Streptacidiphilus albus JL83: one gene and its partner. The protein of the gene in region 2 binds, or shares a complex with, the protein of the main gene of each other region. Links are inferred from orthologs where the notes say so. Each region holds a gene or a part of one and is shown on either strand. Other genes may lie near its edges. The genes, in order: uvrA and mfd.

Region 1 (13,804 bases), 1.1 Mb from region 2 along the record:
GGGCCGGCAGGTCGTAGACCGAGGCGTGCTTGCGGTGGACGGCGCCGAAGCCGTCGCCGACGTAGAGGTCGGCCAGGGTGGCGAGCTGGTCCGCGAAGGCGCCGCGCTCGGCGTCGTCCTTGCTGGTCTCGCCGGGGTTGAAGCGCAGGTTCTCCAGCACGACGACGTCGCCGTCCTGCATCTCGGCCACGGCCTGGGCGGCGCTCTCGCCGACCGTGTCATTGGCGAAGGTGACGTCCTGGCCGAGGATCTCGGCCAGCCGCACGGCCACCGGGCCGAGGGTGTACTGGGGGTCGGGGGCGCCCTTGGGACGGCCCAGGTGCGAGGCGACGATCACCTTCGCGCCCTTGCCCACCAGCTTGGCGATGGTCGGCGCGACGGCGCGGATCCGGCCGTCGTCGGTGATGGTGGTGCCGGACAGCGGCACATTGAGGTCGGCGCGGACGAATACCCGCTGGCCGGCGACGTCGAGGTCGTCGATGGTCTGCACGGTCTGGTATCTCCTGTGGGAGCGGACGAGGGCGGGGGGAGGACGGTCGGGACGAGCGGGCGACGCAGGCAGGGCCCGGACATGGCGTCCGGACCCTGCCTCACATCACGTGTGCCGAACTCGTCAGAGCTGGCTGCCGACCAGCGAGGTCAGGTTGACCAGGCGGTTGGAGTAGCCCCACTCATTGTCGTACCAGCCGAAGATCTTCACCTGGTTGCCCTGGACCATGGTCAGCGGGGCGTCGAAGATGCAGGAGTACGGCGAGTTGACGATGTCGCGGGAGACGATCTCGTCCTCGTTGTAGTACAGGTAGCCCTTGAGGCTGCCCTGGGAGGCCTTCAGGAAGGCCGCGTTGACCTCGTCCTTGGTGACCTCGCGCTCCAGGTCGACCACCAGGTCGGTGATCGAGCCGGTCGGGACCGGGACGCGCAGCGAGGTGCCGTCCAGCTTGCCCTTGAGCTCCGGCAGCACCAGCGCGGTGGCCTTGGCGGCACCGGTGGAGGTCGGGATGATGCTCAGGGCCGCGGCGCGGGCGCGACGCAGGTCCTTGTGCGGGAAGTCCAGGGTGACCTGGTCGTTGGTGTAGGCGTGCACCGTCGTCATCATGCCCTTGGCGATGCCGAAGGCCTCGTGCAGGACCTTCGCCATCGGCGCCACGCAGTTGGTGGTGCAGGAGGCGTTGGAGATGATGTTGTGCTTGCTGACGTCAAGCTTGTCGTCGTTGACACCCATGACGATGGTGATGTCCTCGTCCGACGCGGGCGCCGAGATCAGGACCTTCTTGGCACCCGCGGTGAGGTGCTTGGCGGCGGCATCGCCCTTGGTGAAGAAGCCGGTGGACTCGATCACGATGTCCGCACCCAGCTCGCCCCAGGCGAGCTTGGCCGGGTCGCGCTCGGCGGAGACCTTGAAGGTCTTGCCGTCCACGGTGATGCTGTCGTCGGTGTGGGTCACCTCGGCGTGCAGGGTACCCAGGGTCGAGTCGTACTTCAGCAGGTGTGCCAGGGTCTTGGTGTCGGTCAGGTCGTTGACACCGACGATTTCGATGTCCGCGCCCTGGGCGATAACCGCACGGAAGAAGTTGCGGCCAATGCGGCCGAACCCGTTGATGCCTACCCGGATCGTCACGAACCGATCTCCTCGCTGATACGCCGGCTCATGGAGCCGACGAGCTGGAATGGGATGTCCCCGACCGCTTGAAACCCTACCCCGCAAGCGTGTCCGAGAGCACATCCGTCCGGTGCGAACACTGGGCGCGCCCGGCCCCTCAACCCCCGATCAGCGGGCGTGCGTACCGGGCGTGCGCCGGGTGCCTGCACCCATGCGCCGCCGTCCGCACCGGGGTTGACGGACCCGCTCCAGCGGGAACGCGACCGCCCCGGGGCGCGGACACCCCGGGGCGGTACGTCGGACGGGCCGTCGGGCCGGACCGGGAGGCGGCGGGAGCGCCGCCGAACGGGCGAACCCGGCCGGTTCCCGCCGGAGCGCCCTCAGCCGGCCACCATCTCCTCGGCCTCGGACAGGTTGTGCTCGGTGCTCGGCAGGCCCAGCTCCGAGGCCCGCTTGTCGGCCATCGCCAGCAGTCGGCGGATCCGGCCGGCCACCGCGTCCTTGGTCAGCGGCGGGTCGGCCAGCGAGCCCAGCTCCTCCAGCGAGGCCTGCTTGTGCTCCATCCGCAGCCGCCCGGCCGCGGCCAGGTGCTCCGGGACCTCCTCGCCGAGGATCTCCAGCGCCCGCTGCACCCGGGCGCCGGCCGCGACCGCGGCCCGAGCCGAGCGGCGCAGGTTGGCGTCGTCGAAGTTGGCCAGCCGGTTCGCCGTCGCCCGGACCTCGCGGCGCATCCGCCGCTCCTCCCAGGCCAGCAGCGACTCGTGCGCGCCCAGCCGGGTCAGCAGCGCGCCGATCGCGTCGCCGTCCCTGATCACCACCCGGTCCACCCCGCGCACCTCGCGGGCCTTGGCCGGGATGCCCAGCCGCCGGGCCGCGCCGACCAGCGCCAGCGCCGCCTCCGAGCCGGGGCAGGTGACCTCCAGCGAGGAGGACCTGCCCGGCTCGGTGAGCGACCCGTGGGCCAGGAAGGCGCCGCGCCAGGCCGCCTCCGCGTCACAGGTCGCCCCGGAGACCACCGCCGGGGGAAGCCCCCGGATCGGGCGTCCCCGCCCGTCCACCAGGCCCGTCTGCCGGGCCAGCAGTTCGCCGTCCTTCACCACCCGCACCACGTACCGGCTGCCGCGTCGCAGACCGCCGGGGGCCATCACCACCAGCTCCGAGGAGTGCCCGAAGATCTCCAGCAGGTCCTTGCGCAGTCGCCGTGCCGCCACTCCGGTGTCGAGCTCCGCCTCGATCACGATGCGTCCGCCCACAATGTGCAGACCGCCCGCGAACCGCAGAACCGCCGACACCTCCGCCTTGCGGCAACAGGCCCGGGTGACGGGGAGTCGGCTGATTTCGTCCTTCACCGCTGCCGTCATCGCCATGGCGCGATCCTTCCATGCATCCTGAAGATCCGGTCGTACGCGGCCGCCAGAAGCTCCGGGTCGTGTCGCCCGGAGGGGACTCGGGTGCCCGGCTCCACCGCCGCGACGTCGTCGAGCACGAGTTCGGCCCCCAGACGCTTGGCCGCACTGCGCAGCGCCTCCGCGTCGGCCACGGCCTCCTTGTCGGCGAGCACGAAGTCGACCGTCAGCTCCGGCGCATGCGCACCGAAGACCTCCAGGTGCCGCTGCGGGGAGAAGCCCTCGGTCTCGCCGGGCTGCGCAACCAGGTTGAGCGCCAGCACCTTTCGGGCCCTGGCCTCGACCAGTGCGGTGCGCAGCTGAGGGACCATCAGGTGCGGCAGCACGCTGGTGAACCAGGAGCCGGGACCGAGCACCACCCAGTCCGCCTCCAGCACCGCCTCGACCGCCTCGGGCACGGCCGGCGGGTCCTGCGGCAGCAGCCGTACCGACTCCACCTCGCCCGGGGTGACCGCCACTTCGGCCTGGCCCCGGACGGTGTCCATCCGCTCGGGGAAGGCCGGGTCCAGGCCCCGGACGGTGGCCTCGATGTCCAGCGGCACGGCGGACATCGGCAGCACCCGGCCGTGCGCGCCCAGCAGCCGGCCGACATAGGCCAGCGCCTCGACCGGATCGCCCAACTTCTCCCACAGCGCCACGATCAGCAGGTTGCCGACCGCGTGGCCGTGCAGGTCGCCGTTGCTCTGGAAGCGGTGTTGGATGACCTCGGACCAGGTCCGGCCCCACTCGTCGTCCCCGCACAGGGCGGCCAGCGCCTTGCGCAGGTCCCCCGGCGGCAGCACGCCCAACTCGGCGCGCAGCCGCCCGCTGGAGCCGCCGTCGTCGGCGACCGTGACCACGGCCGTGAGCTCGCCGGTGAGCCGCCGCAGTGCCGACAGCGAGGCGGACAGCCCCTGGCCGCCGCCGAGCGCGACGATCCGCGGCGCCCCACGGCGGCGCCGGATCTGCCGCCCACCGATGATGTGTGCCGACACCCGTGCCCCTCTACCGCGCCGTTGCTGCCCCGCCGCCCCGCTGCCCGTCCGGTCCTGCTGCCGGTCGCGCCCTACTCGCGGCCCATGTCGCGGTGCACCAGCACCGTTTCCAGGCCGTCCGAGATCAGCCGCTTGGCCAGCCGTTCCGACATGGCCACGCTGCGGTGCTTGCCTCCGGTGCAGCCTACGGCAACCGTCATGTAGCGCTTGCCCTCGCGCCGGTAGCCGTCGGTGACGATGCGCAGCAGATCCGCGTACTGGTCCAGGAACTCCTTGGCCCCGGGCTGGTCGAAGACGTAGCGGGCGACCTCCTCGTCGGTCCCGGTACGCGCGCGGAGCTCGGGGACCCAGTGCGGGTTCGGCAGGAACCGGCAGTCGACGACCAGGTCGGCGTCGACCGGCAGGCCGTACTTGAAACCGAAGGACATCACCGTGGCCCGCAGCTGCGGCTCCTGGTCGTCGGCGAACTGCGCGTCCATCTTGGCCCGGAGTTCGTGGACGTTGAGGTCGGAGGTGTCGATCACCAGGTCGGCCTCGCCGCGCAGGTCGCGCAGCAGGGTCCGCTCCTGGGCGATGCCGTCCACGATCCGCCCCTCGCCCTGCAGCGGGTGCGGTCGGCGGACGCTCTCGAACCGCCGGACCAGGGCGTCGTCGGAGGCCTCCAGGAAGACCACCCGCAGCCGGACGCCGCGCCGCTCCAGGTCCTCCAGCGAGGCCAGCAGGTCGTCGAAGAAGCTGCGGCCGCGGACGTCGACCACCGCGCCTATCCGGGCGACCGCTCCCTGGGAGCGCGCCCCGAGGTCCACCATGGTCGGTATCAGCGACGGCGGCAGGTTGTCGACCACGAACCAGCCGAGATCCTCCAGGCACTTCGCGGCGGTGCTCCGGCCCGCCCCCGACATGCCCGAGATGATCACCAACTCGGGCACCACCTCGGGCACCTCCACGGTGCCGACGGCACCGGTGGTACTACCAGACACAGTCACTTCTTCTCCCCGCTTTCGCTCGCATCATCAACCTCAACGCTCGCGGCCGTCTGCGGCTTCCCTGTGTCACTCGCACGAGTGACATCACCATCGGTGATGACCTCCCCGGTCGCCGTGTTAACGGTAGGAGCAGCCGGTGTCATCGAGGCCAACGCTGCCACAACAACCGCCGCCGTGCGCGGGCCGAACCCCGGGACCGCGCAGATCTCCTCGACCGTCGCGGTGCGCATCCGCCTGACCGAGCCGAAGTGCTTCAGCAGCGCCTGCCGCCGGGCCTCGCCGAGCCCGGGGACGTCGTCCAGGCCGCCAGCGGTGAGCCGCTTGGCGCGCTTCTGCCGCTGGTAGGTGATGGCGAACCGGTGCGCCTCGTCGCGGACCCGCTGCAGCAGGTACAGGCCCTCGCTGCTGCGCGGCAGCACCACCGGGTCGTCCTCGCCCGGGAGCCAGACCTCCTCCAGCCGCTTGGCCAGCCCGCAGAGCGCGACGTCGTGCACCCCGAGCTCGGTCAGCGCCCGCTGGGCGGCGGCGACCTGCGGCTCGCCGCCGTCGACCACGATCAGCTGCGGCGGGTAGGCGAAGCGGCGCGGCTTCCCGGTCTCCTCGTCCCGCTCCTTGGGCTGCTCGGTGTGCTTGAAGCGGCGGGTGATCACCTCGTGCATCGAGCGGACGTCGTCCTGGCCCTCGAAGGACTTGATCGCGAAGCGCCGGTACTCGCTCTTGCGGGCCAGCCCGTCCTCGAAGACGACCATGGAGGCGACCACGTCCTGGCCCTGGAGGTGGGAGATGTCGTAGCACTCGATCCGCAGCGGGGCGGTGTCCAGGCCGAGGGCGTCGGCGATCTCCTGCAGCGCCACGCTGCGGGTGGTGAGGTCGGAGGCGCGCTTGGTCTTGTGCAGCGACAGCGCCTGGGCGGCGTTGCGCTCCACCGTCACCATCAGCTCCCGCTTGTCGCCGCGCTGCGGGACCCGCAGGTCGACCCGGCTGCCCCGGCGCTCGCTGAGCCACTCGGCGATCGGCCCGACCGGGTCCGGCAGCGCCGGGACCAGTACCTCGCGCGGCACCGCCTCCCCGCGCTCCTCCCCGTAGAGCTGGAGCAGCGCGTGCTCGACCAGCCCGGCGGTGTCGACGTTCTCGACCTTGTCGGTGACCCAGCCGCGCTGGCCGCGCACCCGGCCGCCGCGGACGTGGAAGATCTGCACCGCGGCCTCCAACTCGTCCTCGGCGAGGGCGAGCAGGTCGGCGTCGGTGCCGTCGGCGAGGACGACCGCGTTCTTCTCCATGGCGCGCTTCAACGCCTCGATGTCGTCGCGCAGCCGCCCGGCCCGCTCGTACTCCATCTCGGCGGCGGCCTGCTTCATCTCCTGTTCGAGCCGGCGCAGGTAGGCGCCGGTGCGGCCGGCCATGAAGTCGCAGAACTCCTCGGCCAGCGCCCGGTGGTCCTCGGGCGAGATCCGGCCGACGCAGGGCGCCGAGCACTTGCCGATGTAGCCGAGCAGGCAGGGCCGGCCGACCTGTTCGGCCCGCTTGAAGACCCCGGCGGAGCAGGTCCGGACCGGGAAGACCCGGAGCATCAGGTCGACCGTCTCCCGGATCGCCCAGGCGTGCCCGTAGGGGCCGAAGTAGCGCACCCCGCGCTTCTTCGGCCCGCGCATCACCTGGACCCGGGGGAACTCCTCGTTCAGGGTCACCGCCAGCGAGGGGTAGCTCTTGTCGTCGCGGTACTTGACGTTGAAGCGGGGGTCGAACTCCTTGATCCAGCTGTACTCCAGCTGGAGCGCCTCGACCTCGGTGCCGACCACGGTCCACTCGACCGAGGCCGCCGTGGTGACCATCTGCCGGGTGCGCGGGTGGAGGTTGGCCAGGTCCTGGAAGTAGCTGCTGAGCCTGGGGCGCAGGCTCTTGGCCTTCCCGACGTAGATCACCCGGTGCTGGGCGTCCCGGAACTTGTAGACGCCCGGGGAGGTCGGGATCTGCCCCGGCGCGGGGCGGTAGGCGGACGGGTCGGCCATCAGGAACCCCCAGCCCGGCACGCTGCGGCTGACCAGCACACACGAGGCGGTGACGACATACGGGCGGAACTCCCTGCGAACGGATCAGCCGAGACAGTGAAGACACTAGCGCCCGGGTCCGACAGCACGCCCCGCGATCGTCGGCGCCGCCCGCGCCGCCCGCGGTGTCAGGGCCGGCGGTCGCGGGCCGGGGGCGGGCCGATGCTGCCGATCCGGGTGTCACGGGCCTGGACGACCGTGCTGTTGCGCACCGGGCCGGTGATCGAGTTGTGCAGGGAGCCGCCGGCGGCCTCCGGCTGCGGCGGCCCGATCTCCCGCAGCAGCGCCTCCAGCTCCGCCACGGCGGCCGGGTCGGCCAGCAGCACCCGGCGCAGCTGGACCCGCCAGGCCGCCTCGGCGTCCGCCGCCGTGCCGGTGTCCCCGGCCTCCCGCGCGGCGATCAACTCCGCCCGGGACAGCTCCAGTTCCTCGGTGGCCGCCTGCTCCGAACGGCCCCGGGCGAACAGCGCGCCGACGCGCTGCTTCACCTGCTCCCACGAGTCCGAGACCAGCAGCCCGACCAGCGTCGTGGCCCCGGAGCTGGCCAGCTCCGCGAGTTCGGCCCCCATCGGCTCCCCCTCCAACGTCCCACCGGCGCCGCCGAGCCGGCGTCCGCCCAGGACCAGCATGCGCCGCGGAGCGGCCGGCGAACATACGGCATGCCCCCGGCGGCGGGTGGGCGCAGTGCTCAGAGGGTGACGACGATCTTGCCGTCGGAGACGGTGAGCGTCTTCTCCGGCAGCGGGGTGGGGGCCGGGCCCTGGACCACCGCACCGGTGGTGATGTTGAACTCGCTGCCGTGGCAGGGGCACTGGATCACCCCGCTGGAGACCCCGTCCACCAGGCAGCCCTGGTGGGTGCAGATCGCGCTGAACGCCTTGAAGACGCCTGCGGTCGGCTGGGTCACCACCACCTTGTCCGACTTGTACAGCTTGCCGCCGCCGACGGCGACGTCACTGGTCGGACCCAGCGTCGTCGGGCCGCTCGCGGAGGACGAGGAGGAGCCGGAGGAGCCGGAGGAGCAGGCCGCGAGACCGACGGCGGCGGCGCCCGCCACCCCGACCGCGGCGGCGCCGCGCAGCAGGCTGCGCCGCGAGGGCCCGCAGCCGCCGCAGCAGGGCTCGGCGCCGGATTCGGCGGGGTGCTGCAGGTCCAGCGGGGCGGTGGTGGGCTGCGACATGATCGGCTTGCTCCGGAGGCAGACGACGGGGGTGCACTCGGCACAACGCGCGGCACCCGGGGCTGGTTGCGGCCCCGGGTGCACCCTATGCGCCCTGCCTGTGGATCACTTAGCCGGTCTTCGACCGCCCGGCCGCCTTCTTGGCGACAGCCTTCTTCGCGACGGGCTTCTTCGCGACGGCCTTCTTCGCGGCGGCCTTCTTGGCGGCGGGCTTTCGCTTGGCGGCTGCCTCCTCCTCGAACACCCGGTCGCCCAGGATGTCGCGGAGGAACTTGCCGGTGTGGCTCTCGCCGACCAGGGCGATCTGCTCCGGCGTGCCCTCGGCGACGACCATGCCGCCGCCGTTGCCGCCCTCGGGGCCCATGTCGACGACCCAGTCGGCGGTCTTGATCACGTCCAGGTTGTGCTCGATGACGATGACCGTGTTGCCCTTCTCCACCAGGCCGGTCAGCACCTTGATCAGCTTGCTGATGTCCTCGAAGTGCAGCCCGGTGGTGGGCTCGTCCAGGACGTAGACGGTGCGGCCGGTGGAGCGCTTCTGCAGCTCCGAGGCCAGCTTCACGCGCTGCGCCTCGCCGCCCGACAGGGTCGGCGCGGACTGGCCCAGCCGGACGTAGCCGAGGCCGACGTCGGTGAGCGTCCGCAGGTGCCGGGCGATCGGCGGGACCGCCTCGAAGAACTCCAGCCCCTCCTCGATCGGCATGTCCAGCACCTCGGCGATGGACTTGCCCTTGTAGTGGACGTCCAGGGTCTCCCGGTTGTAGCGGGCCCCGTGGCAGACCTCGCAGGGGACGTAGACGTCCGGCAGGAAGTTCATCTCGATCTTGATGGTGCCGTCGCCGGCGCAGTTCTCGCAGCGCCCGCCCTTGACGTTGAAGGAGAAGCGCCCGGGCAGGTAGCCCCGGACCTTGGCCTCCGTGGTCTCCGCGAACAGCCGGCGGACATGGTCGAAGACGCCGGTGTAGGTCGCCGGGTTGGACCGGGGGGTGCGGCCGATCGGCGACTGGTCGACATGGACCACCTTGTCCACCAGCTCGGTGCCGGTGACCCGGGTGTGCCGCCCCGGCACGCTCCGCGCGCCGTTCAGCTCGCGGGCGAGGTGGGTGTAGAGGATGTCGTTGACCAGCGTCGACTTGCCGGAGCCGGAGACCCCGGTGATCGCCGTGAACATCCCCAGCGGGAAGCTGACGTCGACGTCCTTGAGGTTGTGCTCGCGGGCACCGTGGACGGTGATCTGCCGCTGCGGGTCGACCGGGCGGCGGACGTCCGGCGTCGGGATGGAGCGGCGGCCGGAGAGGTAGGCGCCGGTCAGCGACTGCTCGTTGGCCAGCAGGCCCTCGCGCGAACCGGAGTGAACCACATGGCCGCCGTGCTCGCCCGCGCCAGGACCGATGTCGACGACCCAGTCCGCGGTGCGGATGGTGTCCTCGTCGTGCTCCACCACGATCAGGGTGTTGCCCAGGTCGCGCAGCCGGACCAGGGTCTCGATCAGCCGGTGGTTGTCCCGCTGGTGCAGCCCGATCGAGGGCTCGTCCAGCACGTACAGCACCCCGACCAGGCCCGAGCCGATCTGGGTGGCCAGCCGGATCCGCTGCGCCTCGCCGCCGGAGAGGGTCCCGGCCGCCCGGTTCAGCGAGAGGTAGTCCAGGCCGACGTCGACCAGGAACCTCAGCCGCTCGTTGACCTCCTTCAGCACCCGCTCGGCGATGGTCTTCTCCCGCTCGGAGAGCTCCATCGCGCCCAGGAACTCGGCGCAGTCGCTGATCGACATCGCGGCGACGTCGGCGATCGACTTCCCGGCCATGGTGACCGCCAGCACCACCGGCTTCAGCCGGGTGCCGTGGCAGGCCGGGCAGGGGACCTCGCGCATGTAGCCCTCGAAGCGTTCGCGACTGCTGTCGCTCTCCGAGTCGGCGTGCCGGCGCTGGACGAAGGGCACCGCGCCCTCGAAGCCGGTGATGTACGAGCGCTCCCGCCCGAAGCGGTTGGTGAAGCGCACCTCGACCTGGGTCTTGTGGCCGTGGAGCAGCGCCTTCTTGGCCCGCTGCGGCAGCCCCGCCCAGGGGATGTCCATCCGGAAGCCGAGCTCCTTGGCCAGCGCCCCGATCAACCGCAGGTGGTACTCCTTGGTGTGGCCCAGCGACCAGGGGTGGATCGCGCCCTCGGCGAGGGTCTTCTCCTCGTCGGGGACGATCAGCTCCGGGTCCACCTCCATCCGGGTGCCGATGCCGGTGCACTCCGGGCAGGCGCCGAAGGGCGAGTTGAAGGAGAAGGAGCGCGGCTCCAGCTCCTCGTAGGAGATGTCGTCGAAGGTGCAGTAGAGGTGCTCGGAGTACATCCGCTCACGCTCGGGGTCGTCCTCGGCCAGGTCGACGAAGTCCAGCACGACCGTGCCGCCGGAGAGCTTGAGCGCGGTCTCGACCGAGTCGGTGAGCCGGCGCTGGGCGCTCTTCTTCACCGTGAGCCGGTCGACGACCACGTCGATGGTGTGCTTCTCCTGCTTCTTGAGCACCGGCGGCTCGGTCAGCTGGACCGTCGCGCCGTCCACCCGGGCCCGGGCGTAGCCCTTGGTCTGGAGGTCGGCGAAGAGGTCGACGAACTCGCCCTTGCGGGCCCGGACCAGCGGGCTCAGCAGCTGGAACTTGGTGCCCTCGGGCAGCTCCAGGATCTTGTCGACGATCTGCTGCGGCGACTGCCGGGCGATCGGCCGACCGCACTCGGGGCAGTGCGGGTGGCCGATCCGGGCGAACAGCAGCCGCAGGTAGTCGTAGACCTCGGTGATGGTGCCGACGGTGGAGCGCGGGTTCCTGGAGGTCGACTTCTGGTCGATCGAGACGGCCGGGGAGAGGCCCTCGATGAAGTCGACGTCCGGCTTGTCCATCTGGCCGAGGAACTGCCGGGCGTAGGAGGAGAGCGACTCGACGTAGCGGCGCTGGCCCTCGGCGAAGATCGTGTCGAAGGCGAGCGAGGACTTTCCCGAGCCGGACAGCCCGGTGAAGACGATGAGGGAGTCGCGGGGCAGGTCGAGCGACACGTTCTTGAGGTTGTGCTCGCGAGCACCGCGGACAACGAGGCGGTCTGCCACGCTTCTGGACCTTCCGGACGGGAGTCGGGCAGTCCTGGACGGGGCGATCCGGGGCTGCCCGACGAATGTGGTCGTGCTGGGCAGGGTCGTACTGAGCAGTGCCGTACTGATCTGGGCCGTACTGGACGGAGTCGAGCCGGTCGGCGCGGACGCGTGCCGGACCTGGGTCCGTCCACCATCGTAGGCACCGGGTCGGCGCGGTCACCGTGTCGGCCGTTGCGGCCACTGAAGACTATGGGAGCACGTGTTCGATTTTCAGGGCAATCGCGATCCCTCACCCGATCGGGTGACATTCCGACGGTAGCGTGATTCCTGCCGCACCCGGTGCAACGACCGTACGGCACCCGGGACACGACCCATCGCGTCGAATGTGGAGACACCATGCCCACCCCCAGTCACGCCACCGCCGCCGCGGCAGCCGCCGCGGCCCAGGAGCGGCTGCTGCGCTCCGTCGGGCCGATGCTGCCCGAGCAGGTCCGGGAACCCTCGCTGCTGCCCGGCTGGAGCCGCGGCCACGTCCTCACCCACATCGCCCGCAACGCCGACGCCCTGGGCAACCTGATCCGGGGCGCGCGCACCGGGCAGTCCATCCCGATGTACCCGAGCCCGGAGGCCCGCGACCGCGACATCGAGGCCGGCGCCGGACGCGGCCCGGCCGAGCAGTACACCGACCTCCGGGACGCCGACCTCGGGTTGCACCGCGAGTTCGCGGCCATGCCGGACGCGGCCTGGTCGGTCGTGGTCCCGCACCGGCTGGGCCCGTTCCCGGCCGAGGGCGTCCCGGAGAAGCGGCTCAAGGAGATCGAGTACCACCATGTGGACCTCGGCCTCGACTACCGCCCCGAGCACTGGTCGGCCGAGTTCGTCGAGTCGGAGCTGGGGAGGCTGACCGCCGTCCACACCGACTCCGGCCTGCTCGCCCCGGAGCTGCTGAAGCGGCTGGAGGACGCCCCCGGCCACGCCCGGGTGGCCTGGATGTCGGGCCGCTCGGACGGTTCGGACCTGGGTGTCCCGATCACGGACCTGCCGGTCCTGCCCCCGCTAGGCTGAGCCGCATGTCGTACCACGGAGCAGTCAAGGTCGGCGGAACGCCGGACGTACGGGAGCTGCCCCAGCTGGTGATCACCAAGGTCGCCGTGGGGTCCATGGACAACAACGCCTATCTGCTGCGCTGCCGGGCCACCGGGGAGCAGCTGCTGGTCGACGCCGCCGCCGAGGCGCCGGTGCTGCTGGAGACGGTCGGCGACGGGCTCGCCACGGTGGTGACCACCCACCGGCACCGCGACCACTGGAGCGCCCTGGCCGAGGTGGTCGCCGCGACCGGGGCCCGGACGGCGGCCGGGCGCTTCGACGCCGAGGGGATCGACATCCCGACCGCGCTGGAGCTGTCGGACGGCGACATCCTGCGGGTCGGCGAGGTCGGGCTGACCGTCCGGCACCTGATCGGGCACACCCCGGGGGCGATCGTCCTGGTCTACGACGACCCGCAGGGCCACTCCCACGTCTTCACCGGCGACTGCCTCTTCCCGGGCGGCCCCGGGCGGACCCTCGACCCGGTGGCCTTCACCTCGCTGATGGACGGGCTGGAGGAGAAGGTCTTCGGCCCGCTCTCCGACGAGACCTGGATCTACCCGGGCCACGGCGACGACACCACGCTCGGCGCGGAGCGCCCGCACCTCGCCGAGTGGCGCGCCCGCGGCTGGTAGCCGCGGACGCGGGACGGCGGTCAGCGTCCGCCGGGGACCTCGGCCAGCCGGTCCTCGGCGTGGCGGACGCAGTCGGGGCAGCTCACCGGCTCCGCCGCGACCACGGTGTAGTGGCCGGCCCCGGGGCGGTAGCCGCAGGGGGTCTCGGCGTCGATGCCGGTGCGCCGGGCGACGTGCACCAGCGAGCTGCCGGCCTGGCGGATCCTCAACGAGTACGGTTCGACACCCACAGTGTCCTCCTCACACGCCCCCGGTCCCCGGATACCCCGTCCACGGAAGCACGCGCCCCGCACCGGGGCCACCCGGCGCGGACCCCGGAAACGCGATGTGCCCCCGTACCGGCAGAGCGGTACGGGGGCACATCGCGTTGGTCACACGCTCAGGCGGGGAGCCTTACAGCGGGCGGATGTTCTCGGCCTGCGGGCCCTTCTGGCCCTGCGTGACGTCGAACTCGACCTTCTGGCCCTCAAGGAGCTCGCGGAAGCCCTGGGCGTTGATGTTGGAGTAGTGGGCGAAGACGTCGGCGCCGCCGCCGTCCTGCTCGATGAAGCCGAAGCCCTTTTCGGCGTTGAACCACTTGACGGTACCGGTGGCCATGTCTGTTGCTCTCCTCATGCAGTCGCGCAGGAGCCGCACCGTGCGGACTCCGCAGTCGCCGCCCGCACTGCTCATGACGAAGATCGCAAACAACAGAAACGCCCGCGATCGGGATCACGGGCGTACAAACGTCGAGAACCACGACTACTACAGGGCAAAACCGTACACGATGCGCGGCCGGACGACCACGCGACGCGTTCACCGCAGCTCGGGAGGCATGTC
Region 2 (14,511 bases):
GCCGCGCCGGTGCTCCCCGCCAGCGCCGCCCGGTAGGCCGTGACCTCCGACTGCAGTGTGGCCACGTTGATCCGCTGATCGCCCACCACCGCCGCGGCGCCGGGGTGCGCTGCCCCGGCCGCGCAGCCCGACAGGGCGACGGCCGCGAGGAAGGTGACGGCCGCAGCGGCGGTCCGGCGGTGGCTACGGCTGTGACGACGGCGGTTCACAAGGCCTCCTGGCAGTGACGGCGCTGCGGCTGCTGAGCACGCACGCTGCTGACGATACGTCTGATCACTTGTCCGAGAGGGAGAATAGGCGCGCAGGAGCGCCACTGTCACCAGGTCGGCGGCGGCGGACCGAAACCCGCAGGCGGCTGCCCCGGCGCGGCGGAGCGCAGCCCGTCCAGCACCCGGCGCAGCTCGACCACCCGGGGGTGGTGCGGCCCGTACTCGCGCTCCAGCTCCAGCCAGAGGTCGATCAGCAGCCGCTGCGCCGCCGCCGGATCCCCCGTCCGGGCCAGCAGTTCGCCGATCCGCCGCCGCACCCGGAACACCCGCTCCGGATCGGTCGGCAGCCCCTCGGCCCGGCGTCGCTCGTAGCCGGCCAGCACCGCCCGGTACTCCGCCAGCGCGGACACCGGCTCCCCGGCCGGTTCCAGGCACTCCGCCGCCTGGAACCACCACTCCAGCGCCGCCGCGTCCGTCCGGCCGCCCGACCCGGCCTCGGCCTCGGCCTCGGCCAGCGAGCGGTACTCCTCGTACGCGCGGCGGAACTGCCCGTCCCGCACCAGCAGCAGCGCCTGGAAGCGCTGCAGCTGGTGCACCTCCGGGTCGGCAGCGCCGCGTTCCGCCACCGCCCTCGGCAGCGAGGACGCCAGCAGCTCCGCCGCCTCGCCGAAGCGCCCGGACACCGACAGCTCCGAGGCCAGCGCCGCCGCCTCCGCCGGATCCGGACCGGTGACCCGTGCCGCTGCAACCGCGTCCCGGGCCGGGGCCTGGGACGGGGACGGAGCCTGGGACGGGGCCTGGGACGGCGGCGGCGCGGACGGGTGCCGGAACGGGCGCGCCGGGTCCGGCAGCGCCGACCGTCGCAGCGCCGCCGCCGCGTCGTCGCTGGACCGGGGCAGCAGCGGCAGCAGCAGCCGGTAGACCTCCTGTGCGGACCCCGGGCGCCCGGCCGGATCCTTCGCCAGCAGCAGCGCCAGCAACCGCTCCAGCTCGACCGGGACGTCCGGACGCAGCTCCCGCACCGGCCTCGGCGCGGTCCGCACATGCTGGTCCATCACCGCCAGCGGCGTCGGCCCGCGGAACGGCGCCTCGCCGGTCAGCACCGCGTACAGGGTGCAGCCCAGCGAGTAGAGGTCGCTGCGGGCGTCGGACTCGCCGGTGAGCGCCTGCTCGGGGGCCATGTAGGCGGGCGTGCCGAGCGGGTGGCCGGTGCGGGTGAGGGTGCTCAGCTCCGGCTCGAAGGCCGAGGCGATGCCCAGGTCGAGCAGCACCACCCGCCCGTCCGGACGCACCATCACATTGCTGGGCTTGAGGTCCCGGTGGACCACCGGTACGGCGTGGACGACCGCGAGCGCCGCGCACAGCTGCGCCGCGACCGCGACCGCCGTCTCGCCGGACAGCCGGTCGCTCTCGGCGATCAGGTCCGCCAGCGGCAGGCCCTCGACCAGCTGCATCACCAGGTAGTGGTGCCGTCCCTCGGTCCCCGCGTCGAAGACCGTGACCAGCCCGGGGTGGTCCAGCCGGGCCGTCACCCGGCACTCCCGGGCGAACCTGGCCTGTTGGTCGGCCAGGTCGAGCGAGCCGGTCACCGGCTGCCCGTCGGTGGCGGCGGCGACGAAGTCGTCCCGGAGCAGCTTCACCGCGACCTGGCGGCCGAGCCGCAGGTCGGTGCCCTGCCAGACCTGGCCCATCCCGCCCCGGCCGATCAGCGAGTCCAGCCGGTAGCGTCCGCCCACGACCCGCTCGGCCGCAGCGGGCTGTGCCCCGCTCACCGGCGGCCCCCGCCGGCGCCCGGCTCGCGCGGACCGCCCGGCTCGCGCAGGCGCTCGCTCAGTCGGCGCAGTTCGGCGCCGACGTCCTCGGTCGCCGGGTCGCGAACCGGTACCGGGGCCGGTGCAGGGGCGGGGCCGGCACGGGGGCCGGCGCGAAGGCCGGGGCCGGTGCCGACGGCGGCGGGTACGGCCCCGGCCAGGGCCCGGGCTGCTGGAAGGCCGGCGGCCAGGCGCCCCGGGCGTCCGGAACCGCCGTCGGCCACGGCTGGGCGGCCCACGCCTGCTGCCGCTTGCGCACCTGCAGCTGCAGCGAGGCCACGAAGTGCGCACACGCCCCGAGGGTGACCACCAGCACCAGCAGCCAGAAGAGCGCGTTCGGACTGTGCCCCTTGGCCGTGCTCAGGTCCGCCACGCCCTCGGCGGCCAGCGCGCCCACGAAGAACACCACCACCGCCCACGCACCGGACGTCCGCCGGTGCGCGGCCAGCCAGGTCGCCGGGACGAAACCGAGGAAGCCCAGGCTGAGCAGCGGCAGCAGGGCGAGCAGGACCGTGCCGGCCCGCCAGTCGAGTGGATGACTACTGCGCTGACCTGCCATAGGAGTTGCTCCGGACGGGTACGGGGGCGACGTTGCGTAGGCCACCGTACCGCCGCCGGCCGACGGCCGACCCGTAGTCCCCGCAGTCCGTCTGCACCGGTTCGATCACTCTTCCGGCCGCAGGCTCCCGTCGGCGAAGCCGGCCGCGATGCCCTGCGCCAGCTGCTCCCCGAGGGCCGCTGCCTCGGCCAGCCCGTGCTCGAACAGCGCCAGTTGTCGGAAGGGCGCGGCATAGCGGCGCTGCTCGGCCGGCGACAGCCGGGGCACCCGGGCACGTCTGACGTCCCGTCGGGAGAGGGTCGTGCCGGAGCCGGTGCCGCCGGAGCGCTCGGCGCGCAGTGCCACTCCCAGGAAACCGGCCAGGAACCACGGGTCGAGCACCGCCGGATCGGGGCGCAGCACCTGCGCCCCCCGGGGCGCGGGGACCGGCGGACCGGCGTGCACCTCGGCCACCACGCTCCCGCCGCCACCGCCACCGGTACCGGCGCCGCCCGGCGCGGGCAGCACCACGTCCCCCGCCCGGACCGGTTCGCCCTCGCCCAGCAGTTCCAGGCCGCCCCCGCGCAGCAGCTCGCCGACGGTCGACGCGGACCGGTTCAGCTCCCCGCCGGCGGCGGTCCCGTCCCCGTCGGAGCGGTCGCCGGGACGGTGGCCGGGCAGCGCCGCGGCCGGCGGTGCCAGCTGCGCCAGCAGCGCGGCCAGCCGCTGCTGCTGCGCCGTCAGCAGGCCGTGCGCGTCGGCCGGGCGCTGCGGCAGGTGCCGGGCCGGGGTGAGGTCGACGGCGTCGTCCAGCAGGTCGATGACGGGTACCGCCCGGTGTACGCCGGGCAGGTCCGGCAGTCGTCCGGACTCGTAGCCCTGCCAGGCGTCCAGCACGGCCTCCGGATAGTCCTCCGGGGAGCCCGAGACGTCCGCGAGCAGCACCCGGAGCGGTGCGGGCTCGCCCGACACCGGGCGGCGCAGCAGCCAGAGGTGCAGCGGCACGGCGGCGGGCGCGGCAACGCCGGTGGGCAGCGCGAGCACCGCGCGCAGCGCCCCGCGCCGCAGCAGGTCGGCGCGCACCCGGCGGCCCGAGCGACGGGCGGCGACCGCTCCGGGCAGCAGCAGTACCACCAGGCCGCCGGGGCGGACCCGGGCGAGGCAGTGCTGCGCCCAGGCGAGCTCGGAGTCCGCCCGCGCCGGGAGCCCGTACTCCCAGCGCGGGTCGTAGGCGAGTTCGTCGGCGCCCCAGTTGCGCTCGTTGTAGGGCGGGCGGCTGAGCACGGCGTCGGCGTTCACACCGGGCAGGGCGGCCTCGGCGCGCAGCGCGTCCCCGGCGGCGAGGTGGAGCGGCAGCGGCAGCGGGACGCCGAGCGGGCAGCGCAGGGCGAGCCGGAGCAGGGCGACGGCCGCGAGGTCGGGGTCGGCCTCCTGGCCGTGGCAGCTGCCGCAGTGGACGTCGCCCCGGCCGTCGCTCCCGGCGGCCAGCAGCAGGGTGCCGCCGCCGCAGGCCGGGTCGTAGAGGGAGTCGGGGGCGTCGGTCCGGGCCAGTCGGCCCATCAGTGCGGCGACCTCGGCGGACAGCGCGGCGCCCGGTCGGTGCGCGGAGTCGGCCGGTCCGCCGGTCAGCTCGGTGGCGGCGGCCTGCGGGCCGTCGCCACCGGGGAAGTCGGCGGCGTACTCGGCGAGCAGCCGGGCCAGGCCGAGCTGGGTGCTGCCGTAGAGCGCGGGCAGCCGCAGCAGCCGGGCGCCGTCAGGGCCGAGGGTGCGGACGGCCAGCAGGCCGAGGGCGGCGGGCAGGTCGGTGGCGAGCTCCTGGTCCGGCCGCGGCGCCAGCGACTGCCAGCGGTCGGGGTCGCGCTGCAGCAGGAGCAGCAGGGCCAGGGCCGGGACCAGGGGCGCGGCCGGCGAGTCGGCGGGGTGGCGGAGCCGCTCCAACTGCTGCCGGACGCGTTCCCGCAGCGGCACCTCGGCGATCTTGCCCTGGGCCCGGAGCCAGGCCTCGACCTCGGTCAGCGAGAAGGCCGGGCTGGTCTCGCTACCGCCGACCGGGCGCGGGAAGTCCGGGTGCCGACGGCGCCAGTTGCTGACGGCCGCCCGGCCGACACCGGCCAGCCGGGCGATCTCGACGGCGCTGACCCGGGCCGCTCCGGCGGGGTCGGACATCTGCGCCTCCTGCTGCTGGGCCTGAGCCGGCGTCGCCCCGGGGCGGGGAGAGACCGGCGCTGTGACGGCGAGCATACCCAAGGCATCGGCGCAGCAACGTTCACAGCGTGAACGTCATGACTTCCACAGTTCTGGTTGACGACGTACACAAGCAGTGGTGTGATTGGCCATGCCAGCACGGCAACCGCCGAACGGCTCGCAAATCAGGGGGTTTCACCATGTCAAAGCGTATGTTCACAGCCCGTCGGAGCACCTTCGCCCTGTTCACAGGTGCGCTGGTACTCGGCAGCGCCACCGCCTGCTCGCTCCCCAGCACGCCCACGGTGACCTCGGTCAAGTCCACGTCCGCCGGCGGATCGGGTTCGAGCACCGGCAAGAGCACGGGGGGCAAGGCCAAGGCGAAGGCCGCACAGGTCGGCGACACCATCTCGCTCAAGGGCATGGAGGGCGAGTCGGCCGACGTCACGGTGGTCAAGCTGGTCGCCGACCCGCAGGGGGCGGACCAGTACACCACCCCGGACAGCGGCAAGCGCTTCTACGCCGTGCAGTTCCGGATCAAGGACACCGGCAGCGCCGGCTACAGCGACTCGCCCTCCAACGGCGCGGCGGTCGTCGACAGCCAGGGGCAGGTGTACCAGGCCGACGGCGTCGACGACACCACGGCCGGCAGCAGCTTCCCGGCCGCGCTGAACATCGCCGACGGCGACAGCGCGCTCGGCTTCATCACCTTCCAGGTGCCGACCGGTGCCAAAATCGTCAAGATCCAGTTCGGCCTGGACAGCGGCATGGCGGACCAGACCGGCCAGTGGAACGTGAACTGACCGGGCCGGCGGTCACCCTATCCGGGTGGGGTGGCTCGGTTCGGCGACCTCGGCGGGGGCCTCCTCGACCGGGGAGACCTCGCCGAAGCGGGCCAGGGCCAGGGCGCCCACGACGGCCAGGGCGAATCCGGCCAGGGCCAGCGGGAGCATCCCGGGCCGGGTCCGGTCGCCGAGCAGCACCACACCGAGGACGGCGGGCAGGGCCGTCTCGCCGAGGACCATCGCCGCCGTCGCCGTGGTGACCTTGCCCCCGCGCACCCCCTCGGTCATGAAGACGAAGGAGACCGCACCGCCCGCGAGCAGCGCGTAGGTGGCCGGTTCTGACAGCAGCGGCCACAGGTCGAGACCGTGGATGGCCGGCAGCACCCGCACGGCCAGGCCGACCACGCCGAAGCCCAGGCCGCACAGGGTGCCCATGACGGCCGCCCGGACCGGCTCGCGGAGCTTCCAGACGAAGCCGCCGACCGCGGCGATCACCAGCACCGCCGCCAGCAGCATCCAGTGGAAGGCCATGCCCGGCTGCTTGTGGCCCTCCGCCCCGGCTGTGGCGCCGAGGACCGCGAGTCCGACGCACACCCCGGCGACCCCGGCCCACTCGGCCCGGCCCAGCCGGATCCGCAGCAGCGCCGCGCCGAGCACGGCGGTGACCGCCAGCGCGCCCGCCAGCGCCGCCTGGACGACGTAGAGCGGCAGCGAGCGCAGGGCGATCAGCTGGGCGACGAAGCCCAGCGCGTCCAGCAGCAGACCCGCCGCGAACGGCAGGTTGACCATCGCCCGGACCGTTCCGAGCAGGCCCGATCCTTCGGCGGAGGGCGAGTGCCGCTGCGCGCCGAGGGCCTGCAGAACCATGGCGACGCCGAAGCACAGGGCGGCGGCGAGCGCCATGAGGAGTCCGAGGAGCATGCTCCGACCTTATCCGGCCGGAGCGCCGAACCTCGAAGCGGCGGCCCCGCGGCCCGCGCCGCCCGGCGCCGCTACCGGCGCGGCGCCGCCGCGCCGGCGGCCGCGGCCAGCTCGTCGAAGATGGTGGTCAGCAGCTCCGCGCACCAGGCCAGCAGCTCCCGGCCGACCACCGGCTTGCCGCCGATCTTCCCGCTGCCGGGCCGGGGCACCAGCAGCAGCTTGGTCGCGGCCTTCACCTGGGTGCGCGGATACAGCCGCTGCAGCCGCAGCTCCTGCGACTCCCGCAGCTCCGCCGGGCCGAAGCGGATGTTCTGCCCCTGGAGGGTGATGTCGGAGATCCCGCAGCGCCGCGCGAACAGCCGCAGCCCCGCCACCAGCAGCAGGTTCTCCACCGGCTCCGGCAGCTTGCCGTAGCGGTCGGTCAGCTCGGCCCGCACCGCCGCGATGTCCTCCTCCGAGTTCACCGCCGCGATCGACCGGTACGCCTGCAGCCGCAGCCGCTCGCCCGGCGCGTAGTCGTGCGGGATGTGGGCGTCCACCGGCAGTTCGATCTTGACGTCCAGCGGCTCCTCCTCCGGCTCCGCCCCGCCGTTGTCGACGCTCTCGCGGTACTCGGCCACCGCCTCGCCGACCATCCGGATGTAGAGGTCGAAGCCGACGCCGGCGATGTGCCCGGACTGCTCGCCGCCGAGCAGGTTGCCCGCGCCGCGGATCTCCAGGTCCTTCATGGCCACGTACATGCCCGCGCCCATCTCGGTGTGCTGGGCGATCGTCGCCAGCCGCTCGTGCGCGGTCTCGGTCAGCGGCTTCTCCGGCGGGTAGAGCATGTAGGCGTAGCCGCGCTCGCGCCCGCGCCCGACCCGGCCGCGCAGCTGGTGCAGCTGCGAGAGGCCGAAGGTGTCGCCGCGCTCCACGATCAGGGTGTTGGCGTTGGAGATGTCGATCCCGGACTCCACGATCGTGGTCGACACCAGGACGTCGAACTCCTTCTCCCAGAAGTCCACCACGACCTTCTCCAGCGCCGTCTCGCCCATCTGCCCGTGCGCGGTCGCGATCCGTGCCTCCGGGACCAGCTCCTTCAGCTTCGCCGCCGCCTTGTCGATCGACTCGACCCGGTTGTGGATGTAGAAGACCTGGCCCTCGCGCAGCAGCTCGCGCCGGATCGCCGCCGAGATCTGCTTCTCGTCGTAGGCGCCGACGAAGGTCAGCACCGGGTGCCGCTCCTCCGGCGGGGTGGTGATGGTCGACATCTCGCGGATCCCGGTGACCGCCATCTCCAGGGTGCGCGGGATCGGCGTCGCCGACATGGTCAGCACGTCGACATTGGCCCGGAGCTTCTTCAGCTGCTCCTTGTGCTCGACGCCGAAGCGCTGCTCCTCGTCGACGATGACCAGGCCCAGGTCCTTGAACCGGGTGTCGGCCGAGAACAGCCGGTGGGTGCCGATGACGATGTCGACACTGCCCTCGCGCAGCCCCTCCAGCACGGCCTTGGCCTCGCTGTCGGACTGGAACCGGGAGAGCGCCTTCACCACCACCGGGAAGTTGGTGTAGCGCTCGGCGAAGGTCGAGAAGTGCTGCTGGACCAGCAGCGTCGTCGGCACCAGCACCGCGACCTGCTTGCCGTCCTGGACCGCCTTGAACGCCGCCCGAACCGCGATCTCGGTCTTGCCGTAGCCGACGTCGCCGCAGACCAGCCGGTCCATCGGGACCGACTTCTCCATGTCCTCCTTGACCTCGGCGATGGTGGTCAGCTGGTCCGGGGTCTCCGCGTAGGGGAAGGCGTCCTCCAGCTCGCGCTGCCAGGGGGTGTCCGGGCCGAAGGCGTGCCCGGGGGCGGCCATCCGGGCCGAGTAGAGCCGGATCAGGTCCCCGGCGATCTCCTTGACCGCCTTCTTCGCCCGCGACTTGGTCTTGGTCCAGTCCGCGCCGCCGAGCCGGTGCAGCGAGGGGGACTCGCCGCCGACGTACTTGGTGACCTGCTCCAGCTGGTCGGTCGGCACGAACAGCCGGTCGCCCGGCTGCCCCTTCTTGGCCGGGGCGTACTCCAGCACCAGGTACTCGCGGGTCGCGCCCTGGACGGTGCGCTGCACCATCTCCACGTAGCGGCCGACGCCGTGCGCCTCGTGGACCACGTAGTCGCCGGACTGCAGCGCCAGCGGGTCGATGCCGTTGCGGCGGCGCGAGGGCATCCGCCGCATGTCCTTGGTCGAGGACTTCTGCCCGGCCAGGTCGGTCTCGGTGACCACCATCAGCTTCAGCGCGTCCGCGACCAGGCCGAACTCGATCGAACCGCAGGCCACATGGACGACGTCGGGGTCCGGCGCGGTGGTCAGGTCGGGGGTGAGCCGGGCGCCGATGCCCTCCCCGGACAGCATCTCCGCGATCCGGGACGCCGGTCCCTGACCCTCCGTCACCAGCACCACCCGCCAGCCCTCGGCCAGCCGGCCCTTGGCGTCGGCGATGGCACGGGCGGTGTCGCCCCGGTACGCCTCGGCCGGGTGCATCGCGAGATGGAGCACGTCGGGACCGGTGGCCGCCGACTCGTCGGCGGCGAAGGGGCTGACCGACCACCAGGGCAGGCCGATGTCGGCCGCGTGCTCGCGGACGTCCGCGATCGACCACAGCGAGGCCGCGCCCACGTCCAGCGGCCGGTCGCCGCCGGAGGCCGCGGCGACCCAGGAGGCGTGCAGGAACTCCTCGCTGGTCGCCACCAGGTCCGCCGCCCGGGTCCGCACCCGCTCCGGGTCGCAGACCACGGCGACGCTGCCCTGCGGCAGCACGTCGACCAGCAGCTCCATGTCGTCCACCAGCACCGGCGCCAGGGACTCCATGCCCTCGACGGCGATGCCCTGGGCGATCCGGTCCAGGATGTCCGCCAGCTCCGGGTGCTCGGCCGCGAGTTCGGCGGCGCGCGCCGTCACCGCGTCGGTGAGCAGCAGCTCACGGCAGGGCGGGGCCCACAGCCCGTGCTGGGCGACCTCCAGCGAGCGCTGGTCGGCGACCTTGAAGTAGCGGATCTCCTCGACCTCGTCGCCCCAGAACTCCACCCGCAGCGGGTGCTCCTCGGTGGGCGGGAAGACGTCCAGGATGCCGCCGCGCACGGCGAACTCGCCGCGCTTCTCCACCAGTTCGACCCGCTGGTAGGCGGCTGCGGCCAGTCGGCGGACCAGGTCCTCCAGGTCCACCTCCTGCCGCACCGCCAGGCTGACCGGTTCCAGCTCCGCCAGGCCCTTGACCTGCGGCTGCAACACGCTGCGGATCGGCGCCACGATCACCTGCAGCGGCCCGGCGGCCGGGTCGTCGGCGCGCGGGTGGGCGATCCGGCGCAGCACCGCGAGCCGTCGGCCGACCGTGTCGGAGCGCGGCGACAGCCGCTCGTGCGGCAGGGTCTCCCAGGCCGGGAACTCCGCCACGGTGTCCGGCGGCAGCAGCGAGCCGAGCGCCGCCGCCAGGTCCTCGGCCTCGCGGCCGGTCGCGGTGACGGCCAGGACCGGCCGGCCGCGCTGCCCCTTGGCAGCGTCGGCGAGGGCACGGGCGAGGGCCGCGACCGCGAACGGCCGGGCAGCGGGCGGACCCACCAGGTCCAGCTGGCGGCGGTCCCCGGCGAGCGCGGACTGCGCCGCCTCAGCGAGGGCCGGGTCGGACGCGACAACGTCAAGCAGGCCGGTCAGGCTCATGGACTTCTCTCAGCCGGGGGGCAACGCGAAGCACCCCGTCTGCGAGGCAGCCGGGGGATTCCAGCGTACGCCCCCGGCCCGACAGGCCGCCCGACCGTTTTCCACCCGTCCGCGTGCCGTCCGGTCCCGCGCCGGCCGCGAAGTTGTCCACAGCCTGGGGACGACGGCCGCCCGGGTCACCCGGCCTGCGCCCCCGCAGGCCCGCCTGCCTCGGCCCCCGGCTCGGCCTCGGGCTCGGCCTCAGGCCCGTCCTCCGGCTCGGCCCCGGGTGCCGGTTCGAGCTCCGCCCCGACCCCGACCCCGACCTCGCCCCTGACCTCGCCCCTGGTCTCTTCCTCGTCCTCGTCCGGCCCGGGCACGACCGCGCCGGTCAGCACCATCAGCGTCTGCCGGATGTGGTCCAGATGGGCGCGGACCTCGCTCCGCTGCTCGGCGAAGGCCTCCTCCTCACGCGCCGAGGCCGCGCCGATCCGCTCCGCCTCCCGGTGCGCGGCCTCGACCAGGCGCTCCGCCTGCATCCCGGCCTCGGCCTCGACGTCGGCGGCGCGGGCGCGCATCGCCCGGCCGTGCCGCTCCGCCTCGCCCAGCAGCCGCTCCACCTTGGCCGTGGCCGCATCCTCCCAGGCAGTGACCTCGGCCTCCACCGCGTCCTGCTCCTCGTCGGCGGCCAGCTGCTTGGCGGCCAGCTCGGCGTGGGCCTCGCGGGACTCCCCCGCCGCGCGGGCCCGGGTCGCGGCCACGTCCGCCTCGGCCGCGTCCAGCAGCACCCTGGCCTCCCGGACCGCCTCCGCCATCCCGGTCCGGGCCTGTTCCTCGGCCCACGCCAGCTCGCGCTCGGCGTACTGGTCGGCCTCGGCCCGGACCTCGCTCCCGTAGGCCGCGGCCTCGTTCTCCTCCCGCTCGGCCTCCGCCCGGGCGGTGTCCCGCAGCTCCTCGGCGAGCCGCGCCGCCTCGTCGGCCAGCGCCGCCGCCTGGTCCTCCGCCAGGGCGAGCAGCCGCTGGGCGCGCTCACCCAGCTCGCCGAAGGCCGGCGGCGCCGCCTCGGCCACGGCCCGGACGACGCCGTCGAGCTCCCGCTCCAGCCTGCGCGTCTCCTCACCCAGGTCGGACAGCCGCTGCCAGGCCCGGTCCCGCTCGGCGGTGACCTGGCCGACGGCCTGCTCGACCTGGCGAACCTCGTATCCACGACGGGTGACGGTGAAGCCGTGCGGAGAGACGGCGTCGCTCATTGGGCTGGTCCTCTCGTCCGTTGAATGGATCATCGATGCAAATGATCAATATCTGATCCATTTTGCACAGATCCATCCTGCGCCCGAGAGGACCGACACCCTCAGCTCAGAACAAGCCGTCCCACAACTGCTCCAGCAGCACCGCCCACCAGCTCTCCGGGTCGGCCAGGGCGGCCGGGTCCACCGCCGCCAACTGGGTCTGGAGGTCGGTCGTCCACCGGCCGGCCTGATCCGGCGTCAGCCCGAACCGGTAGCGCCACAGCCGGCCGAGCACGGCCAGCGAGCGGATGAACTCCGGCAGCCCGCTGTTGACGAACCGCGGCTGCGTGGCCTCCGGGCCCGCCGGCTGCGCCGGCGTCCCCAGGTCCACCGCCACGATCGCCGCAGTCCCGTACTGGACGCAGAGCTGGCGGCCGTAGTCGTTGCCCAGCACCAGGTAGGTGCCGGCGTCCGGACCCGCCATGACCCCGCGCTCCGCCGCGAGCTCGGCCAACGTCGGCACCGGACGGCCCGGCTGGCCCTGCCCCCAGAAGAACGGGCCGAAGTCCATCGGCAGGCCGGCCCAGGTCAGCGCCATCGACACCACCTCGGGCACGCCCTGGCGGGACACCGCCTGCGGCTCGTAGCGGAACACGTTCTGCGCGCCGAAGGCCTGCACCAGCTCGTCCGCGAGCGCCTGCGGCGGCAGCTGCGGCGGGGGCGGGACCGAGCCCGGGGCGGGAAGCGGCGCCCGCAGCGAGCGCTGCGGCACCGGACCCGCCGCATGGGTGTGCAGCTCGGCATGGTGCTCCAGCAGCAGCTGGATCCCGCGCTGCCGCGCCGCCCGGTCCCGCCCGTAGGCGGCGTTGCTCGACACCCGGACGTTGGGCCAGGCCTCCTGCACCATCCGGCGGCAGTAGCCGGCCGGCAGGTCGCAGCTCTCCAGCTCCGTGTGCAGCTCCAGCACCTGCTCCGGCGGCACGTTCAGGCGCCGGACCTCCTGCAGGATCTGCCACTCCGGGTGCGGCATCCCCGGCGTCGAACGCTGGATGATCTGCTGCTCGGAGCCGTCCGGGCCGCGGTAGCGGAGCACCGCCATGTAGCCCGGGCCGACGGTCGGCACGGTCGGCGCCGGAGGCAGTTGCACCGGCCCGGTCGAGGGCGGCGGCACGGCCCGGCCGGACTGCGGCGACTGCGGGCCGAAGGGCACCGGCGGGGGCGGCGGCGGAGGCACCGACCCGCCGCGCCGGTCGGGGGCGTTCAGGCCCAGGTCCAGGGCTGCGGCGAACTGCGTCGGGACATAGCTGTCCGCCTCGTCGGCACCCAGCGGCGCCGACGGCGGCGGGGGCGGCGAGTTCGGCGGCACCGAGGGCGACTGCGGCACCGCGGGCGGAGGAGTCTGCGGGCGCAGCGACGGCGGCGGGGGCGGCGGCGCCTGGTGCGGCGGCGCCTGGTGCGGCGGCGCCTGGTGCGACGGGGCCTGGTGCGACGGGGCCTGGACGGGTGCCGCCTGGTGGGACAGGGGGCCGTTGGGCAGCGGACGGTCGGGCGCGGGCCGCGGCCCGTCCGGTGCCTGCGGCGGCGCGACCGGCGGGGCGGCCAGCATCGTCGGCGCGTAGTCCAGCGAGGGCGCGGGCTGCGGCGGCTGCACCGGGGGCTGCTGCTGCACCGGGGGCTGCGGCGGCGGCCGGAACTCCGGCCGGAACTGCTGCTGCGACTGGGCCTGCGGCGGGGACGGCGGGGCCAGCATCGTCGGCACCTCGCCGGGCGGACCCGGCGACACCGGCGGGGCCACCAGCAGGGCCGGCTCCTCCTCCGGGGCGACCGACGCGTTCGGGGCCGGCGCAACCGACGGGGTGGGCGTGCGCTCGCCCGGGCCCCAGAGGTTGGCCGGCGGCCGGACCGCCTCGGCGGCGATCGCCGCCTCCCCGGCCTCCTTCAGCCACTGCGGCGGACTCAGCAGGAAGGACGTCGCCTCCGCCGCCTCCGCGTCCGGCGGCGAGGGCATCCGGGCCGGGGTGGCGCCGACCGGGCGGCCGTAGGCCTCCTCGTAGCGGCGCACCACGTCGTTGATCGGCAGGGCCGGCCACAGCGTGGTCGCCCCGGTCTCCCGGGAGATCACCATCCGCACCGCGCCGCCGTCCGACGCCGGACCGTCCGCGCGGTCCACCGCCCAGGCCACGAAGCCCAGGTCGAACTCCCGCACCCGCACCTCGCGGCGCTGGTACGAGGGCACACCCTCATTGATCCACTGCTCGGCGCGCTGCTGCGCGTCCGCGTAGGTCACCACGCCCGGCTCACCCCTCCACCGGGACGGCGCGGGCGAAGCCGCCGTCCACCATCAGCTGTGCCACTGTCTGCAGCTCGGGCGGGCTGCCCGCGAGCCGCAGCAGGAAGTCGTCGAAGTCGTTGCCGCAGGGGAGCAGCAGCCGCTCGCAGCGCCGGTCCGGCGTCAGCTCCGGACTGCCGTCGTCCCGGGCGTCGTCGTGCGGCAGGAACCACACCGTGCCGATCGAGCCGCCCTTGACCTTCAGTGCGATCAGCCCGCCCTGGGCGTAGCCGATGCCGAGGTAGTCCTTGGTCAGATGGTCGCGCAGGCACTTGTTGGCATACACCAGGTCGTTGACGGAGCGCTCCTGACCGAGCGTGAGGAACGGCTGGTCGACCAGGATGCCGAACTCCGTGTTCAGCGCCACGCCCTTGGGCGCCAGCCCGCCGGCCGCCTTCAGGAACGTCCGGAACGCACCCGGCAGGCTGTAGCCGAGGCCCTCCTCGGCCGACTGCACCCGCGCCTCGCTGACGCCGCCGGCGGTCGCACCCTCGGCCGACTCCGCGCCCTCCGGGGCCGCGACCCCGGTCGGCGGCTGCAGCGGCGCCAACGGGAAGTGCACCGGCCGCCGCTCCTGCAGCGGACGGGTGCCGCGCTTGGCATGGTCGGCGGTGGACAGCACCAGCCCGCCGTGGTGCCGGAGCAGCGATTTCACCTCGACCGGGACCAGCTCCATCCGGCGGCTGCCCGGCTGGGCCGGTCCGACCGAGTGGTGCCAGGTCCACCCGGCCGGGGTGACCACCGGTGACTCCGCGTCAGCCCACAATTCATGGCCGGAGGCGTGGAGCGCGGCATTCGCCGACACGTAGTCGGTCAGCCGCAACTCGTCCACGCCGAAGCCGGCGGGCG

Evidence for each region.
Region 1: the proteins of mfd (region 2) and uvrA are in contact, whole or in part, in a crystal structure (PDB 4DFC), measured with the Escherichia coli proteins. The link is inferred for Streptacidiphilus albus JL83 from one-to-one orthologs.

Annotation. Positions count from the first base shown.
Region 1 is NZ_JQML01000001.1:6,608,342-6,622,145, reverse strand. The notes cover bases 8,104-11,584. They hold uvrA (excinuclease ABC subunit UvrA), read right to left. Parts: upstream 11,280-11,584; coding sequence 8,304-11,279; downstream 8,104-8,303. Other genes in these bases: BS75_RS28945 (Rieske (2Fe-2S) protein), read right to left, coding at 8,104-8,194. In the rest of the region: BS75_RS28980 (phosphoglycerate kinase), read right to left, coding at 1-490; gap (type I glyceraldehyde-3-phosphate dehydrogenase), read right to left, coding at 614-1,618; DNA-binding protein WhiA, read right to left, coding at 1,981-2,967; BS75_RS28965 (gluconeogenesis factor YvcK family protein), read right to left, coding at 2,958-3,980; RNase adapter RapZ, read right to left, coding at 4,052-4,960; excinuclease ABC subunit UvrC, read right to left, coding at 4,963-6,975; BS75_RS28950 (hypothetical protein), read right to left, coding at 7,143-7,583; more of BS75_RS28945, read right to left, coding at 7,703-8,103; BS75_RS28935 (maleylpyruvate isomerase N-terminal domain-containing protein), read left to right, coding at 11,661-12,329; BS75_RS28930 (MBL fold metallo-hydrolase), read left to right, coding at 12,335-12,985; BS75_RS28925 (hypothetical protein), read right to left, coding at 13,006-13,215; BS75_RS28920 (cold-shock protein), read right to left, coding at 13,379-13,582. UniProt on the Escherichia coli protein: The UvrABC repair system catalyzes the recognition and processing of DNA lesions. UvrA is an ATPase and a DNA-binding protein. A damage recognition complex composed of 2 UvrA and 2 UvrB subunits scans DNA for abnormalities.
Region 2 is NZ_JQML01000001.1:5,553,436-5,567,946, reverse strand. Bases 6,320-10,507 are described here. They hold mfd (transcription-repair coupling factor), read right to left. Parts: upstream 10,126-10,507; coding sequence 6,520-10,125; downstream 6,320-6,519. Other genes in these bases: BS75_RS44740 (hypothetical protein), read right to left, coding at 10,302-10,507; BS75_RS24325 (DMT family protein), read right to left, coding at 6,320-6,448. In the rest of the region: BS75_RS49460 (SurA N-terminal domain-containing protein), read right to left, coding at 1-209; BS75_RS24345 (serine/threonine-protein kinase), read right to left, coding at 317-1,981; BS75_RS24340 (hypothetical protein), read right to left, coding at 2,040-2,579; BS75_RS24335 (N-6 DNA methylase), read right to left, coding at 2,685-4,724; BS75_RS50570 (DUF4352 domain-containing protein), read left to right, coding at 4,955-5,545; more of BS75_RS24325, read right to left, coding at 5,558-6,319; more of BS75_RS44740, read right to left, coding at 10,508-11,354; BS75_RS24310 (SUKH-4 family immunity protein), read right to left, coding at 11,461-13,623; BS75_RS24305 (SMI1/KNR4 family protein), read right to left, coding at 13,631-14,511. UniProt on the Escherichia coli protein: Couples transcription and DNA repair by recognizing RNA polymerase (RNAP) stalled at DNA lesions. Mediates ATP-dependent release of RNAP and its truncated transcript from the DNA, and recruitment of nucleotide excision repair machinery to the damaged site.